DNA from 3 places in the Desulfosporosinus sp. FKA genome. Region 2 is predicted to be linked to each of the others. Evidence: riboswitches for the same ligand, from Rfam matches in the RefSeq annotation. Region 2 holds a riboswitch; each other region holds the start of a gene.

What was found. A riboswitch is a leader RNA that binds a small molecule or an ion and turns the genes downstream of it on or off. The one in region 2 is predicted to bind cobalamin.
Region 1: another riboswitch for cobalamin. It lies ahead of cbiE (precorrin-6y C5,15-methyltransferase (decarboxylating) subunit CbiE); the one in region 2 lies ahead of B5771_RS19110 (ABC transporter ATP-binding protein).
Region 3: another riboswitch for cobalamin. It lies ahead of purF (amidophosphoribosyltransferase); the one in region 2 lies ahead of B5771_RS19110 (ABC transporter ATP-binding protein).

The regions. Positions count from the first base shown of each region.
Region 1 covers NZ_NAHZ01000022.1:51,629-57,478, reverse strand. Annotated here, with positions in the region: gene B5771_RS24715 (cobalamin biosynthesis protein) at 1-229, opposite strand, end outside; gene cobM (precorrin-4 C(11)-methyltransferase) at 226-1,014, opposite strand; gene cobI (precorrin-2 C(20)-methyltransferase) at 1,001-1,732, opposite strand; gene cbiE (precorrin-6y C5,15-methyltransferase (decarboxylating) subunit CbiE) at 1,729-2,970, opposite strand; cobalamin riboswitch at 3,103-3,283, opposite strand; gene B5771_RS06485 (YtxH domain-containing protein) at 3,631-4,059, shown strand; gene cbiD (cobalt-precorrin-5B (C(1))-methyltransferase CbiD) at 4,240-5,364, opposite strand; gene B5771_RS06475 (energy-coupling factor transporter transmembrane component T) at 5,531-5,850, opposite strand, start outside.
Region 2 covers NZ_NAHZ01000032.1:471,516-477,365, reverse strand. Annotated here, with positions in the region: gene B5771_RS19125 (DUF4085 family protein) at 4-867, opposite strand; gene B5771_RS19120 (Uma2 family endonuclease) at 1,367-1,948, shown strand; gene B5771_RS19115 (hypothetical protein) at 1,954-2,148, shown strand; cobalamin riboswitch at 2,956-3,132, shown strand; gene B5771_RS19110 (ABC transporter ATP-binding protein) at 3,207-4,751, shown strand; gene B5771_RS19105 (energy-coupling factor transporter transmembrane component T) at 4,726-5,469, shown strand; gene B5771_RS19100 (hypothetical protein) at 5,503-5,850, shown strand, end outside.
Region 3 covers NZ_NAHZ01000023.1:12,969-18,818, forward strand. Annotated here, with positions in the region: gene bzaB (B12 lower ligand biosynthesis ThiC-like protein BzaB) at 1-438, opposite strand, end outside; gene thiC (phosphomethylpyrimidine synthase ThiC) at 458-1,756, opposite strand; gene purF (amidophosphoribosyltransferase) at 1,817-3,217, opposite strand; cobalamin riboswitch at 3,345-3,518, opposite strand; gene B5771_RS06825 (MurR/RpiR family transcriptional regulator) at 3,612-4,448, opposite strand; gene B5771_RS06830 (sugar phosphate isomerase/epimerase family protein) at 4,690-5,466, shown strand; gene B5771_RS06835 (ABC transporter substrate-binding protein) at 5,518-5,850, shown strand, end outside.

The DNA of each region.
Region 1 (5,850 bases), on a different contig from region 2:
AGGCCATGATGAAGATAAGTACTGAACAATCCCGCCATAACGTTGGGACGAGTTCGCGTAAATGCTGAAAGGATTGCACTGGGATCATCTCGGGGATTTTTCCTGCGCTGACTGTGAGCGCTTTTTCATGCAGATAAAAGGTCAATAGGGCTGAAGCAGGAAGATTCTCCCCAATGCGCAAGGCCGTTGCCAAGCCTCGATCTGTTAGAGCCAGTAACGCTATTTTCACGTCTCTTTTCCCTGTCTGAATTCATGAGTAAACGTTGGGTCATAAAGCTTGGAACGGGCATATCCTCCTGCCGGATCCAGAAAATCTCCCACAAGAATTTGAGCTTGCTTGCGAATTCCGGCAGCATTTACTTTATCGGCAATCGTTTCCAACGTTCCAACGACTATTTCTTCATCCGGCCAGCTGGCTTTAGCAATCACAGCGATGGGAGTGGAAACGGGGTACCCTCCCTCAAGTAAGGCTTCAACAACAGACCCCATATCTTGTACACTTAGAAAAATCGCCATGCTGGATTGGTGCTGCGCTAAAAGGGTTAAGGCTTCCCGGTCCGGTACGGGAGTCCGTCCGGCCAAACGGGTAAGAATCAAGGTTTGACTGATATCCGGCAGGGTGAACTCCCGTTTGACCGCCGCCGCAGCGGCAAAAACTGAACTGACTCCCGGAACCACAGAATAAGAAATTTCTTCTTGGTCTAAGCGATCGAATTGTTCTTTGATTGCGCCGTACATGCTCGGGTCTCCCGTATGGAGACGTACAATAGTTTCTCCTTTTTTTGTGCCTTCGAGCATTAATGCGGCCACCTCTTCAAGAGTCAAGGAGGCACTGTCGTGGCAAGGCGTTCCCGGCCGGCAGAGCTTAAGCAAATCCGGGTTGACTAAAGAGCCGGCGTAAATGACCCGATCTGCTCTCTCCAAAGCCCGGGACCCTTTGAGGGTGATCAGTTCCGGATCTCCCGGACCCGCACCCACAAAGATAACTTCTCCCTTTGGTTTATTTTCGCTCACCGTTTTCCCTCCCTAATAAATTCTTTTTCACCAGGAGCAGACTAAGGTAATCGATCTTAGTGGATTGGAAATCTTCCGGTTTCGGTTCCCAGCAGATTTGCTCCCCGGACTGACCTAAACGTGTGAGTAAAACAGCTTTTCGATCTCGCTCTTGGAGAAGGTTGAGAATTTCCGGAAGCCTGCGCGAAACTTTCATCAATACCAAATTGGGAAAATCAAGATATTGGCCAACGTCTTCCGTACTCGGCAGGACCACTAAGGGCTCATCTCCCGTAGCAAGCGGCAAATTGATTTTCGCGGCCGCGGCTGCCATGGCTGTAATACCAGGAACAGTCGTAATTAATTCGGACGGTAATTGCTCTTGGAGAAGGTTCAGCAGATAACTGTAAGTACTATATAAGGAGGGATCGCCTAACGTAATAAAGGCGATTGATTTGCCCTGCTTCAGCTCCTGTAAGAGCATTTCTGCTCCGTCCCGCCAGGCCTTGGCTAAAACTTCCTGATCAGCCGTCATGGGCATTTCCAATTCCAGCAAACGAGCATTAGCAGGACAGTGGACTTTAGCAATGTCCCAAGCAACACTTTCTCTCTCCATTTTCGATTTGGGAATAGCCACCAAATCTACTGTTTGCAGGACTTCAACAGCTTGCAGAGTTAAGAGGCGAGGATCACCTGGCCCGACTCCGACTCCATAAAATTTACCCCATGTTGTTGTCATGATCTTACCCCTTTTCGTGCAGATAATATAAAGACAGGATTTAAGGCTTGGGCCATATGCAGATGATGAACAGGCTGCCAGCGGACAGCTTGAAGAGAAACAATATCAATATCCTGATAGTCCAGTTCTGAAAGTAATTTTACTCCCTGAGACATGGTTTCAAGGGTGACGGCTGTAATGACGACCCTTCCCCCTTCAAGGAGCGGAACGTTTAATAAAATATCCTCCAGCCGCCCTTTACTTCCTCCAATGATACAGACATTAACCGGCGGAAGTTCCGGAAAAACATCGGGTGCGCTTCCGGGAATCAAACGAAGATTAGAAACACCAAACTTCTCCTGATTAGCAAGAATCAAGGCTTGAGCTTCGGGATTATGTTCAATAGCATAGACAACTCCCTCCGGAACTAAGCCGGCAGCTTCAATACTAATACTCCCAGTACCCGCCCCAATATCAACAATACTGTCAGATCTGGTAATTTGAGCTTTAGCGAGTACTTGAACTCGAATCTCTGACTTGGTCATAGGAACGTTTCCCCGCAAAAATTCCTGATCCGGTATCCCTATTCGTCCTCCGCGTACGTTATTCGCTGAATTCTTTGCCTGATCGTCGATCAGCGAAGTCAGCTCCGGATGCAAAATAAGAATTGCATTCTTCAAGGGGGCAGCTTCTTGAGCCAAATGATTGGCATCCATAGTTTGCCATAGCTCTTCGGGGTAAGCCAATGCATTCCCTACTGAAATATTTGGATTTTGTCCAAGATCAAGATAAAATTGGGCGACTCTTTGCGGAGTGTTCGACCCTCCGGTTAATACTCCCGTCAGACGCCTTATTTGAGTAGGAAGTACTGATAGATCTCGTCCGTGGACACTTACAAAATCAGCCTCTTGCCAAGGGAGTCCTGCCCGGGCAAAGGCAAATTGAAGAGAACTGATACCGGGGTAAACATCGATTTGCTCCCCGGGAAATTCTTTTTTTAATCTGGGCAAAAGGCTGAAAAAACCTGGATCACCCGAGACAAGAACGCCGATATCTTTCTTAGCCAATAAGGCCGTTCTAATGACCTCAAGGCTGGCCTTAAGGTCTCCTATTAAACAGTGTTGATCACCCAAAAAATCAGGAAAAAGCTTGAGAGCTCTAGATCCTCCAATTAAAACGTCACAGTTCATAGCCAAATCTCTAACGGCCGGCGGCAGCCATTCTGTTCTTCCGGGCCCGATTCCAATTACCTTTAACATTGATTACCCTTCTTCCATGGTTGACTAACGTTTGGCCAAAACCTGCCTTGGAACTTTGGGACAATTAAAAAAGAGCCTGAGCGGCTCGTATGGTTTATCCTTAATAAACACACACATCTCCTATCGCTCGTAGGACCGTGAATTACTTAAGGAAGGTTTTCTGACTTCAAATCATCATCCTCTTCCTTTATTCAAAACGGTTAAAGGAATGGAAGAGAACTCCTTGTTCACAGTGGCGGGACCGCGCCGGATTTTCACCGGCTTCCCCTTTTAAATCCTCGTTGACTGAGGAGCCTTAAGTACTTGTTATAAAATTATAAACCCTAAATGATGTTTCATTAAATAGATGTTTTATTATGTCATGTCATCTGATTATCTGAGTATTCTATAAGTATTAGCAAAATTCCTCTTTTCAAAATAATTTAAACTGATTTTTTCCATTTTCATTGATTAAAATCTATTTTATAGTTTATTTCTTAATTAGGCAATGTTAGCAATTAGTTTTAAGCCAATTTAAGCAGTTAAAAAAAATTCTCTTGTTAAGGGTATACCCTTATTATCCATTTTTGCTGTATTATACCATAATTTATTTAGCACTTCACTGACTCTTAAAGAATAAGATATTTTGCATAACGTGCAAAGAAAGGAGTTTATGATAATATGCCCGAAGGTAAAAAAACTGCGAGTATCGGCTCCGTCGCCATAGCGGCGCTTGTTGGCGGAGTGGCCGGCGCCTTTGTCGGTTTAATGGTCTCACCAAAGAGCGGGGAAGCATTACGTAAGGATATTCAAACAAAAGCAGGAAATCTTGCCGAACAAGTTCAAGACTGCACAGTTCAGCAAACAGAGGCTTTAAAAGAAACAGGCTCTAACCTGCTCGATAAGGGAAAGAAAATTAAAGAAGATCTTCAAGTCCTCTGGCAGGACTTGAAACCCAAAAAATTAAATTCCATTGACATTGCCCGCTCTTCTGCGGTAGATATTCAGGTGGACTCAGAATCCGAATCCGAAGCTGAAGATGTTACGTTCTCTTCTGAGTCGCCAACTGTTGAAACTTCAATTCAAGATGATATTGATACACTGCCCTAATATACACAAATCCTTACGTAGATTCCATAATAATCAAGAAGCCCTAAAATCGAGCACACGATTTTAGGGCTTCTCTTAACAAAGTGAACTCGTTCAGCTCAAACTGAACATCAGGACCAACCCCCACTTACAAGAAGTGGGGGTCTTAAAAACTGGATAAACGTATTTACTCTCAAGCCCTTAAATCTTACCAGCGTTCCAATGCTGTTTTTCAACGATCTCTCGAGCATTCATATCCCAGCCTACGGGCTGACCATTAAGTAAGGTCATGATGGCTCCCACTCGAAGACGGCCAAACGTAAAAGCTTGTGCCCGTTCGCTGGCCAGATGAGCTAAATGATGAAGCAATGCTTGGTGACCAAGGTTTAAGAGTTCTATAGCAGCTCCCTCCGTTGTGGGGAACTCTGCCAATGCTCTTAAGGTTTCGGCCTTAATTCCGGAGAGGGCAGCATGAGCCAGTAAAATTTCCGTCCGCGCATCAGCCACACGATTATGTGTGTGGAAGATACCTCCCGAAACTTTAATCAATTTGCCGATGTGGCCCAATAAAACGACATCTTCAATACCCCGGTAAACAGCTTCTTCCAAAAGGTAACCGACAAAATTGCTCATTTGAATAACGGCTTCTGTGGGAACATCAAAGCCTTCTGTCGCCACACGAAATCCATAATGTCCTGGAGTTAAAACAATTGCTTTATGCCCGTAGGCCACTGCCTGGTCTAACTCCGGTAAAATTGAGGTTTTGAAGGCTTCTTCGGACATGGGACGAACGATTCCACTCGTTCCCAGAATTGAAATCCCGCCCACAATACCCAGACGGGGGTTTAAAGTGCGTTTAGCAGTCTCTTCACCACCCGGAACTTCAATGGTGATTTCAAGTTCTTCCTGAGGAAAAACTTCCCGTACTGCTTCGCGTATCATTCGTCTGGGGACCGAGTTAATAGCCTTTTCACCTGCAGGTTGATCCAAACCTTTTTTAGTAACTGTGCCCACACCTTGTCCACCCCGAATATGAACCTCTCCTTGAGCCGCAAGCATGCGTACGAAGACACGAATCTCTAGGCCGTCCGTTACATCGGCATCATCTCCGGCATCCTTGATAATAGTTGCTGTCGCCTTCGAATCTTCAAGGCTTCCGGAATGGATCGGCATCCCTAAACGTGCTTGATTGGGCAAAGGTATCTCGATTCGTTCCGGCAAACAATCTCCACGCAGGAGAAGACAAGCTGCTTTGGCAGCACCTGCAGCACAGCTGCCTGTTGTATATCCCTCGCGCCAGGTATGTCGATCTTTATTTCGCGCCATAGTTATCTCCTATTATAAATTATTAAAATTTCAGAAACTTATTATCCCACTGCGCTTATTTTACCACAACAAGTACCTATTTAGAACTAGTGTTCGGCAATGATTTGACGGGCGGCATTCATCTCACCGCCTATAGAGACCATCAGTCAATCAAATCTTAAATTTATTATAAGAGTCCGAAGCGTAATTTAAAGCGTACAAATAAAGCTAAAAAAGACAAGAGAATAATAACCGTAACTGCCCATAAGTCTCTAGCTGCAATGGCTTTTTTAGGCTGAACCGGCCAGGCCTGAGATAAACCGTACCCTCTATTCAGCATAGCCATTGATAAGGAATTAGCCATTATTATGGAGTTAATAAACAAGGGGATCATAATCGGAACATAGGAACGAATTGAACCTCTAATTCCTTTCCCATGCAGATTCATTCCCCTTGCCATTTGAGCTTCCAGAATAAGGGACCTTTTTTTGTCTAAGGTCGGAATAA
Region 2 (5,850 bases):
TCTTCATACTTCCTCGACAATGATATCCTGACAGCGGATAATCAGCTCAAGCATTCTTTTCCTGCCCAAAAGAATATGAGCTTCATAACCCTTTTCCGTGCGATACAGTTCCTGATAAAGCCAAGTGCTCCCGATAATAGGCTCTTCCCGCCTGATCATTTCAGCGGCGGTAAAGGTAATCCTGTTATAATTCGTGAATCCGCCCCGAGTGTCGAGATACATGACAACATCTTGACCAACATTAAACGCTGTTACCAGGCAATCGTGAAAAGTGAATCTTTCCCGGATGGCTTGAGGGATGTCCTCCGTCTGCTGGGCTTTGGAATACTCGTTTAATACCCGCTGTACAGTCTTGCTGTTTTCTTCACTCAGGCTTATTAATTGCTGCAGAATGTCTTTGGTGCAATAACCTAGGGAGAAGACACGTATATCTGCTATTTGCTCCAAAAGTTCACGGGGAAGTCGGTCGGAGGTTTCTTTTTGGAACGTCTCCTGAAAAATAGGGAACTCCTCCTGGCATTGACGCATGTCGAAGGGCGGGCGGGCATCATAATCCGCTATCAGCTGTTGGATGCGCTCTTTTTCTTCGGGCGGCATAACGTAAACGATTTTATCTTCTTCTTTAATCGATTCTCCGTTCATAAATTTAGCAGCTGGCATGAGGGTACACCCGTCTTGTTGCAACATAAAACGTGGGTCAACATCATAAACCTCGCGCTGACTTTTGATGAATTCTTTCTCTTTTCTTTGATAGAGCTGCAAATGGAGTGCTTCGTCATAAACAGCTGCACCGTCGTGCACATTCATGCCAAAATGCAGCCCTGTACGCTGGCACAACTTGTACCATTCCTTTGTAAGATACTTCATGCGAACTCCTCCCATCAAATATGTGTACGACAGTCTAGCTGTCAATTACTTTGATAAAATCTGTATTATTTTAAATTCGATGGTGTTCCATAAATATCCTCCTGGGAGTATTCATAGCGATTAGAGAAAAAAGTGCTGCCAGAGGAATTACCTGTCATGAAAGTAGATATAAATTTTACTGCTATACAAATGCTTCATATTTTTGATTATCTTTCAGAATATTGGTTTTTTATGGGATGAATTGGAATCTAATACTATGGGTACTGATCCTAAGCTGGAGTTGAGTGTGAAATAAAAGCAACATAGAAGGAAATTAAAGAAAATTGGAGAAGATATGGGTTGGTGGTAAAAGTTGGAGAGTGAATTAATGTTTAGGGTACTGGGCGTTACGATAGTCTCTACTTCTGGAGTTCGGAAGATGGGTTGGAGCAGGTAAAAATAATTTGTTTGGATTAGGTCAGTTGGATTTTGTCAGTGTGATTTAAGGAGGATTGCTATTGTGGTGAATATAGCGAATCAGCAAAATAAAATTTACAACTATAAAGATTATTTAAATTGGTCTGATGATCGAATTGAGTTAATTGAAGGGCAAATTTATGCAATGACTCCGGCACCTTCTCGACTTCATCAAAAAGTATTAGGAAATTTGTTTTTTCAAATTAAAGGTTATTTGCAAGATAAGAATTGTGATGTTTATATTGCACCCTTTGATGTTCGCTTAAAGGAAAAAGATGAAAACAAGGATGAAGAAATAACTACCGTTGTTCAACCGGATTTAGTCATCGTTTGTGATCCTTCGAAGTTGGATGACAGGGGATGTAACGGAAGTCCGGACCTTATTGTTGAAGTGGTCTCCCCTTCAACAGCTTCAATGGATTACATACGCAAATTAGAACTCTATGAGAAGTTTGGAGTTAAAGAGTATTGGATTGTTCAGCCGATAGATCAAGTTATGATGGCTTATCGATTAAATACTTATGGAAACTATGAGCGAGCTAAGATTTACGATAAGACGGGTAGCGTGCGGATAGAGGTTTTGGAGGGGTTGGAAGTGGATTTGTTGATGATGTTTGAGAAGTAAATAACGTGGAAAGAAAATTAATGAGGATTGAGATTGATCTGGATGACGTGGGTGTGGTTAATTATGTTAAATTCGAAAAGCTAATCGCTATCGTCGGCTTAAATGATTATGTAGAATTCGATGAGGCTCCGTTCCCGATGCGATGCGAGGCAAAGCTGAGCTCGATCAGATTATCTAAATTTATCCGTTTAACCCATTAAAATGTGTTGTATACTACAGTCTCTCGGAATTAAGGGGGCGTAAATTACAGAAACGTAGCCAAAAGCCCACGGTTTTAATCGTGGGATGAAGGCGGCTTCGTAATTTCATGTAAATGTAAATGTCTTAGCACTATGATAAACTAGTATTAGTTTGATCTTTGAAAACTGGATAGAGTAAGAGGTTCTGATAGCTAATGCGTCTATCAGGTAAAACTCTATGTGTCGTCAAGAAAAAAGACGTTAAAACGATCGTTTTCAAAGAAACTGTGGTAGCTGGTAACAGGCTATCAGCCTAGAGTACCATTGTGTACTGCTCTAGGACGGGCTAATGGCATAGCCCTGAACTTGGGGTCATACTCCGATAGCAGAAATGTACTTCGGTTTAATCACCCAAGAATCCCATCGGCTTTAGCCGTGGGAGTGTCAAAAATACAGGCAAATGGAACTGAAAGCTAAATATTGATTTTGCACAGAAACCTAATTGAGAGTGGACGGTCACGCCACTGTTCGGAGCCAGCAGAGGCATCATAACCGCTATCACTGCTTACTTTTAGAAGGTGAAACGAGGGGAGATACAAGTGATTCGACAGAGAAGCGTAAGCGAGGAGAGCGAGTTTAGATTAAATATAGGCTTCAGCTATGGCTTTCTTTCCACATTGTCCGAAAGGCTTAGATGTTGACACAGAGGAACCGTCCCCCTGTGTCTCTTTTGCGAAGTGAATTGCCTAATTGAGGCTTCTAGAAGTCAATAAATTCATTTGACAAACTAAACAAACTATTTTATTATTCTTATAGTTAACACAATTAAATAAAAAATTTTTTATAGGTGCCTCAAATCGAGGATAATAGGGAACCAGGTAAAAATCCTGGACGGACCCACCACTGTAGTTAGACGTTGAAAATGTACATATGCCACTGGGTAACTGGGAAGGCGTACATTTGAGTCTATAAGTCAGGAGACCTGCCTATAAAATAATGCAAAGAGGACAAAGGTAAAGTTCTAGCTTTTTTTAAGCTAGAACTTTTTTGTTCTTAGTCAAAATTACGGGGAGATTGCTATGGAAGTAATTGCCAAAATTAGAATTGAGAAACTCAAGTTTCCGAATAATGAGAAGCCGGTACTTAAAAACATTAATTTAGAAATTAAGCAAGGAGATTTCATCGTCATTACCGGGGGGGTGGCCTCGGGAAAATCAGCATTATTACACGTCATAACAGGTGCGATTCCTCATTACCATAACGCAGAATTAACAGGAACCGTAACAATTATGGGGCAAGATATTAAAGAAATGCCTCTCAATAGAATGTCGGACTATATGGGATACATGATGCAGGAGCCCGATAATCAAATCATTAGTTTAGATGTCTACGAGAACGTTGCCTTCGGACTCGAAAATCAAGAACTTCCTTCTGCACAAATTGAGCAGGTTGTAAAAAATGCGCTGGAGTTTGTGGGCTTGCGTGGTTACGAAGAAAGACAAACTTCGTCTCTTTCAGGCGGGCAGGCCCAGCGCGTTGTTTTAGCGGGAGTATTAGCCCTCAAAGTTCCGATTCTAATTCTTGATCAACCGACTGCCGAACTGGACCCACAAGGCCGCCAGGAGATATATAAGAGGCTGGGGGAGTTAAATGAAACTCAGAATCTCACGATAGTTTTGGTTATGGACCGGATTGAAGAAGTGCTTAATTATGCTAACAGAGTTTTAATGCTTAAAGACGGTGAAATTAGTAAAGCTTACTCACCCAGGGAATATTACTGGGCCCAAATCAAGTACCGGAAAGAACTGCTCAGAGATAGCAGGCATTATACTCTTGACAGTAATAAACCCAGGGAGAGCATAGCTAAAATCAGTAATGTTTCTTTTCTGTACAATAATCAATTGCCTGGTTGTGAAGAAATTAATTTAGAAGTTTATAGGGGCGATTTTTTATCAGTCGTCGGTTTAAATGGTTCAGGCAAATCGACGTTGGCGAAATTGCTTATCGGTTTGCTAAAGCCTGCTATGGGTGAAATTCGCTTGTTTGATCAGATAATTGCTAAAAGAAACTTGAGCAAGATTTTGGCACGTGTCGGATTTTTATTTCAAAACCCAGACCATCAGATCTTTGCCAGCACAGTGGAGGAAGAGGTGGGCTTTTCCTTAAAGCTAAGGGGTGAACGAAATGATAATCTAAATCAGAAAGTTGATGAATGTTTGCAATTCGTAGGACTGGCGGATTACAAGGAAATGCATCCCCAGCGTCTAAGCCGTGGTCAGCGTCAACTTCTGGCATTAGCCTCGATACTTGCCGGTGATCCGGAGTTCATTATTACTGATGAGCCTACATCTGGCCTGGATGAGAACCAAGGTTACATGATCATGGAGAAACTCTATGACTTAGCGAATAACGGCAAAACCATTCTGTTGATTACCCATGATCTGGCCATGGCAAAAGACTATTCAAACCGCTTAGTTGCCTTATATAAGCATCGCATCAGGCTGGATATTGAGACAAAAGACATACAGCGACATTGTGAGGAACTGAAAGCTATTGGCCTGAATTTCCCAAACACTGTTACTTTCAAGGAGGTTTATGATGACACTGGCACTTCCGAAGTTTGATCCCCGTACTAAGCTTGTTTGGTATAGTTTGATGATTTACTTTTCATTGTTAAGTCAAACTGCTGCTCAATTAGGAATCACTTTACTGGGATGTATTATTTCCTCGTTAATTCTAAGTGGTTCATTTAAACACTCTAAGGCTATGGTCATCATTCTTTTGCTTTTGGGACTTCAGATCTTGATTATTCAGTTGCTGTTTTGCCGGGAAGGTACTTTGGTCTATCAATGGGGTATCTTTAAAATCTACAGTGATGCTCTGCCGCTGGCGATTACCGGCATACTGAAAGCGACACTTATTTTCTATGCCAGTCTACAGTTCTTTACCTCTGCTTCAGCTCAAGACTTTACCCTGATGCTCATAAAATTTAGAATTCCTTATCGTTTTGCCATGCTGGTGGGATTAGGTGTTCGTTTTTTGCCCCTTATGAAAGAAGAATACCAGTCGATTATCGACAGCCAGCGAACCAGGGGCCTTAAAATGGATAGCGTTTGGGATGATCTGAAAGCAATTATTCCAACATTCCTGCCCTTTTTGTATCGCGCTGTTCGTCGCTCAACGGAAATAGCCTTAGCTATGGAGTTAAGAGGTTACGGACGGAGTAAAAACCGAACGTTTTCATCGGAAATTGTCCTGAAGTATTACGATGTTGTCTTAATTGCCTCGATGTTTTTGGTAATAAGCCTCAGCATTATTACAAGGCTGTTGCCATTAATCTAAGACCATAATTAATGATTTAAGGAGGAGAATAAAGTGAAAGAAAAATTGTTGAGGACTGACACCAAAGCACTTGTGGGAGCTGTTATTATCGGTATTGTATTTCTGATTATGGACCAGGTAACAGGGCGAATCGACGGTATCTTAGATCCGACCCTTTTGCTGCTTAACGGAACCAGCTGGGCATTTTTTACGGGCTTAATAGTTTTGATGTACAAACAACCGGCAGGTATTATCGCCGGATTGGTGGAAGCTTTTGTAGCTATGGCAACTGCTTATTCCCCCCTGGCATTTTTCTTCTTATTTGCAAATACCCTAGGTTCTATTGCGTATTCATTAATTGCCTCTCAGTTGTCCATGAAAAAACTAAGTCATCATTTGATA
Region 3 (5,850 bases), on a different contig from region 2:
AAAAATATCTTCCTCTCTCATGTTAACTACACTGCCGTATTTTTCAATCGCTTCGATGCCTGCCTGGTAAATCATTGTGCTGCCCACAGCGACATGAGCCAGAGACAAAGACTGTTTCCTCATGCCATCAATATCTTTTCCCGTACTCAAGTCCATAAAACTGTCACAGCCGGCCTCTTCGGCAATCGCCAGCTTGCGGGCTTCCATTTCCATGTCATCCAAAGAGCTGGAGGTACCAATCAGGGCATTGACCTTAATACGTAAACCTTCTCCAATCCCGCAATATTTAAATTCCTTCCGATTTTTATTTCTGGGAATGACGATTCTCCCCTCTGCAACTCCCAGTCGGATAAACTCCACATCAAGATTCTCATCAGCTGCAACAACTTCCATTTCCTCAGTAATGATTCCTGCGCGTGCTTTTAAAACCTGAGTCATCATATTCACCTTTCCCTTCTTAACAGCTCTGGCTAGCTGTGTTCAAATACTTCGCAACGATTTCCATAGCACAATACTTTCCGCACATGGCACAAGCCGTAGACTTCTCTCGATTGCGAGTGTTTCTGATTTCTTCGGCTCTCTGGGGATCAAGGGCCAGTTCCATCTGCCTCTTCCAGTCCAGTTTCTTTCGGGCCATAGACATTTCCAAATCCCATTGATTGGCTCCTTTCAACCCTTTGCCTAAGTCACCGGCATGAGCTGCAATCCGGGCAGCGATGACTCCCTCCCGCACCTGAGCAACACTGGGCACGCCAATATGTTCAGCTGGAGTAACATAACAAAGAAATTCCGCCCCGGCCCAGGCACTAAGAGCTCCCCCGATAGCCGCATTAATATGGTCATAACCGGCAGCAATATCCGTCAGCAACGGTCCAAACACAAAATACGGTGCTCCCTTGCAAAGGCTCTTTTGTAACGTAACCGTCGCCTTCACATGATCAAGAGGCATATGCCCAGGTCCTTTAATCATGATTTGGACCCCTGCTTCCCTGGCCCTCCTGACCAGTTCTCCTAAAATAACCAATTCATGAACCTGGGCTCCATCCAAAGAATCAGCCAGACAACCAGGTCGCATCCCATCAGCCAGACTGAGAGTTGCGTTATATTTCCTGGCAATTTCCAATACCCGATCATATTGTTCATAAAGAGGATTTTCACATTGATTGGCAATCATCCAGCCGATTAAGTGAGTACCTCCGTAACTTACCAAGGGATCAAGGCGGCCTTCTTTCTTGGCCCGTTCCACAACCTCCATAGTCGTTGCACAGTGCAAAGCCAGGAAATCAACACCATCGGCTGCATGCCTCTCAATGACCTCAAACATTTCCTCGACATCCATTTTTACAGTCGAACCGTACTTTTTCCCAGCTTCAGCTATTGCCTGATAAACAGGCAGTGTTCCAACCGGCACGAAAGCAGAATTTAAGGTTTCTTTACGCATTGTATCAATATCGCCGCTGACACTCAGATCCATGAGAGCATTCGTACCTGCTGCCAAGGCTGTTTTGACCTTTTCAATTTCTTCGCTTATGGTGGCTTCGCTGCCGTAAAGACCGATACTGGCACTGACCTTAGTCCGCAGTCCCTTCCCAATGCCTACAGGAACAAGAGTCTTGTGGTTGATATTACCAGGGATGACAATAGTTCCTTCAGCAACTCCCTGCCTGATAAATTCCGGTGCAACGTTTTCGCAAGCCGCCACCTGCTCCATTTCAGGTGTTATTATTCCTTCACGCGCTTTTGTTAACAAACTCATCATTATCTTCCTCATCCTCCCGATAATATATAATGATTTTCTTTGAATCCCTTTGCCGATCTAACCAGTTTCCTGTTTAAAAACCGGCACGTGATATACCCCATCAAAACACGCCGTGCAAAGCTCTTCAGACCGCTGCAGGACTCGAAGCATTCCTGGCAGACTAAGGTAATAAAGGCTGTCCGCTCCAATCTGAAGCCTAACTTCTTCAACAGTCCGCTGCGCAGCAACAAGCTCATCAACGGACGGAATATCGATACCGTAATAACAAGGAAAGCGTAAGGGCGGAGACGCTGCCAGAAAATGCACTTCTTTAGCGCCTGCTTCTCTGAACATTTGGACAATTTGGCGGCTGGTGGTTCCCCGAACAAGGGAATCGTCCACAATAACTACCCTTTGCCCTCGAATCACATCGCCAAGAACATTAAATTTCAGCTTAACAGCCCGTTCTCGTTCCGTTTGTTCAGGTTTAATAAACGTCCTCCCCATGTACCTGTTTCTAATCAAACCTTCTCGGAAAGGCAGGCCAAGCTGCTCGGAGTATCCCATAGCCATTGCCGTACCAGACTCGGGAATGGCTATGACTTCGTCCCCAGCCATCGGATGCTCTCTGGCCAACTCTCTGCCAAGATCTCTGCGGACTGAATTCACAGTTCTGCCATCCAGTACACTGTCCGAACGTGCTAAATAAATGTATTCAAACACGCAAAAGCATGGGCGTCGTCTCGAACAGTTTTGGATAAACTCAATCCCCGCTTCGTTGATTATCACACCCTCACCGGGATTAATCTCCCGAATCACTTCGCCGTTTGCAGCCTCAATAGCGCACGTTTCCGAAGCTATCATATAACCGACTTCGGAATTTTTCATTTTACCCAAGCATAAGGGGCGCATCCCATGGGGGTCTCGCAAGCCGATTAGACTGTTTTCTGTCAGCATGACCAGTGAGTAGGAACCTGATATGTCATTCAGATAGCGTTCCAAGAGTTTCTTAAGCGGGAGACTCCTGTAATGTTCTATAAAACTCAAAAAAACTGCACTGTCTAACTTGAGTGATTTAGTTGCTCCCGCTGGTGCCAACCTCTTGTTTAATTGACTTGCATTGGTTATGTTGCCATTATGAGCTACTGCGATACTGCCCCGTTCATCCTTATAAACCAAAGGTTGAGCGTTTGCTTCCGAACTATCACAGCTGGTTGAATATCTCACATGTCCAATGGCGGCATTTCCCTTTAAGTTTTCAATAAGATCTTTATTAAAAACTTCTGTAACCAAGCCCATTTTCTTATGTAATCTAAGTTCCTTCCCATCGGAAATGGCTATCCCTGCGCTTTCCTCTCCTCGATGCTGCAGTGCAATAAGTCCATAATAAGTTTTCAGAGCAACACTCTTACCTGGAGCGTAAATACCGAAAACACCACACTCGTCACGGGGTTTGTCATGAAGTTCCCACGGAAACATTCTTTTCGCCTCCCTCGAAATCAGTAACCTTTTAAAAATTAGCAGCCGTTTAAAACAAAAAATCCGCAACTCACTAAGAGCGCGGATTTTTCCATCATCCTCACCTAAATCGACTTAAACACGAAGCCGACAGATAGAATTTACAGGCAGGTCTCCTGACTCTGGTTCATAGCTTCCTTGCCCCCTTCCTCCCTACGGAGTGGTTGCGGCAATAGCTCCCCATTACAGTGGCGGGTCCGTCCGGGACTTGCACCCGGTTCCCTATTCTCCCTCATTGGGCACCTGTAAAAATATGTTTATTTACAGTTGATATTACTTAAGAAAACAGAATCTGTCAAGTGTAAATTGTTTCACTTGGAGAAGGTGTGAGTAAAACTGCATTGGCATTCTGAAGCTATCGTTTAATAATGCTGCCATACGTTTCTCTAAGTTCTTGTAAATACTTCATTTTTTCCAATGGGTTCTCCTTCAGTTGTGCTATTTTTAAAATCAGTAAATCAAGCAGCGCTAAAGGTGACATCATGGAATGATACTCGTTTGGTTCTCCGCGATAACTGTAAAGAATTATGTCGGCGAGTTCCAGATAGTCTGAGGTCATTAAGTCTGTAAATAAAATAGTGTGGTAACCTGCTATTTTGCTGTGCTTTAAGAGAATTTTTACCTCAGATAAAAGTCGGGAATAGCTGAACATTATAACGAGGTCATTTGCGGAAAAATTAACAAGTGATTCATAAAGAGCAGAGCCGCCCTTGAGAAGAAGAAATTCAATACCAAAGCGATTAAGACGATAAATTAATATTTCAGCCAAGCCACTCGACCCATCTGGAGCAAATATATATATTTTGGGTGCTGAAATTATGCATTCAGCCGCTTCTTTTAAAGTTTCAGGCATCACTTCTCCTAAAGTCTTTTCAATATGATAATAATACCGTGACATAAAATCATGAATGTTAAAATCCTTCTCATTCCATTGTCGGAGTGTAACAGATATTTTGGACGCAGGTGTTGAACATATATTATCGCGCAAATATCTCTTAAATTCCTTTATATCCTTAAATCCAATCTTTTTCCAAAAGCGGGAAACGGTCGATGCACTGATGCCTGATTTCACGATCAATTCTTCAGTGGTGATATATTGGAGCTCGTTTTTATTGCGCAATAAACAATCCATAATACGGTGATCAGAGCTAGAGAAATGTTTTTTATTTTCTTGAAATATATTGTCCAACATTGTATTTTCCTCCTGCGTAGTTTAGAGATTATTAATAGATAGAGAGAGAGAGACTCAAACGCGTTTTGAGGTTTCGCAGCACTCTTTTAGAATTATATACTTAAAGCAGTCAAAACTGAAATTAATATTTCAAATTCGCTATTATGAAATGTTTTACTTAGTATTTACAATCCCGTAATTCTACCATAATACTTCTATGCTAAAATCGAGTCAGTTTTAGAATAGAAAGGAAAATAATTCAATGCCAGAACTATATTTTTCATCCACACTTATGTGGCCTGCTTCTTTGGAAGATCTTTTTCGAACAGCTTATGAAAACGGTTTTGCTGGAGTTGAATTTTGGGCTCAGCAGTTTGCTGTCAAGGGATATTCTGTAAAAGATTTTGTAAAGATGCTTAGTATTTATCCGCTCAAGACTATGGTACATAGCTTTAGTTGGGATCTGAATTTGGCATCCCTAAATGATGAGATAAGAGAAGCCTCAATTAGAGAGACGCTAAAGGGAATTGATTTAACAGCAACATTAGGAGGATTTGAAATTACTGTGCATCCCGGAAAAAGAACCCTAGATACAGAGCCTGAAGTTTATTACGAACGCCTACGGAATTCTCTAGTTGAAATCTCAAGGTATGCAAAAGAACGTCATGTCAATGTTTCCCTGGAAATCATGGAAAAAGCCAAGAAAGAATTTGTTGTTTCCATCGAAGCTTTAAAACAACTGACAGGAAATTTATTTAATGAATTTTTCTATACTCTGGATATTGCCCATTGCGATCAGGAAGAAATAATATTTACATCCTTAGCAAGTTTGGACAGAATATCCAAACTACATGTAAGTAATCGAAAAGGTAAAATACTCCATACTCCGTTAAGAAAGGGGGACTACAAATTAGATAAACTATTGCCGAGGTTGAGTAACTATAAGCTGCCCTTGGTTATTGAAGGATTTGATGACGATAATGAGTTCTGGATATTAAAAGATAACATTAAATTTCTTAAAGAAAACGGAGTATTATAACCCTGAATTTGTTATTTATCTATTTATTAAAGCATTGAAAGGATGATTATTGTGATAAAACTAAAAAAACTATTAGTGGGTCTGATGGTTACCGGTATGATTTCTGTTCTGGCTGCCGGCTGCGGGCAGAGCCAAACCTCCGGGACTACTACTACAAGTGCTAAGACGAATAAGTCAGGAAGTATAACCCTTTATACGTCACAGCCTGAAACAGATGCCCAAAAATTGATCCAAGGATTCAATAAAGAATATCCTGATATTAAAGTCAACGTTTTTCGCTCAGGAACAGAGCAAGTCGTCAGTAAATTATTGGCTGAAAAAAAGGCCGGCGCTGTCCAAGCTGATGTGTTACTTGTTGCGGACAGCGTTACCTTCGAATCCTTA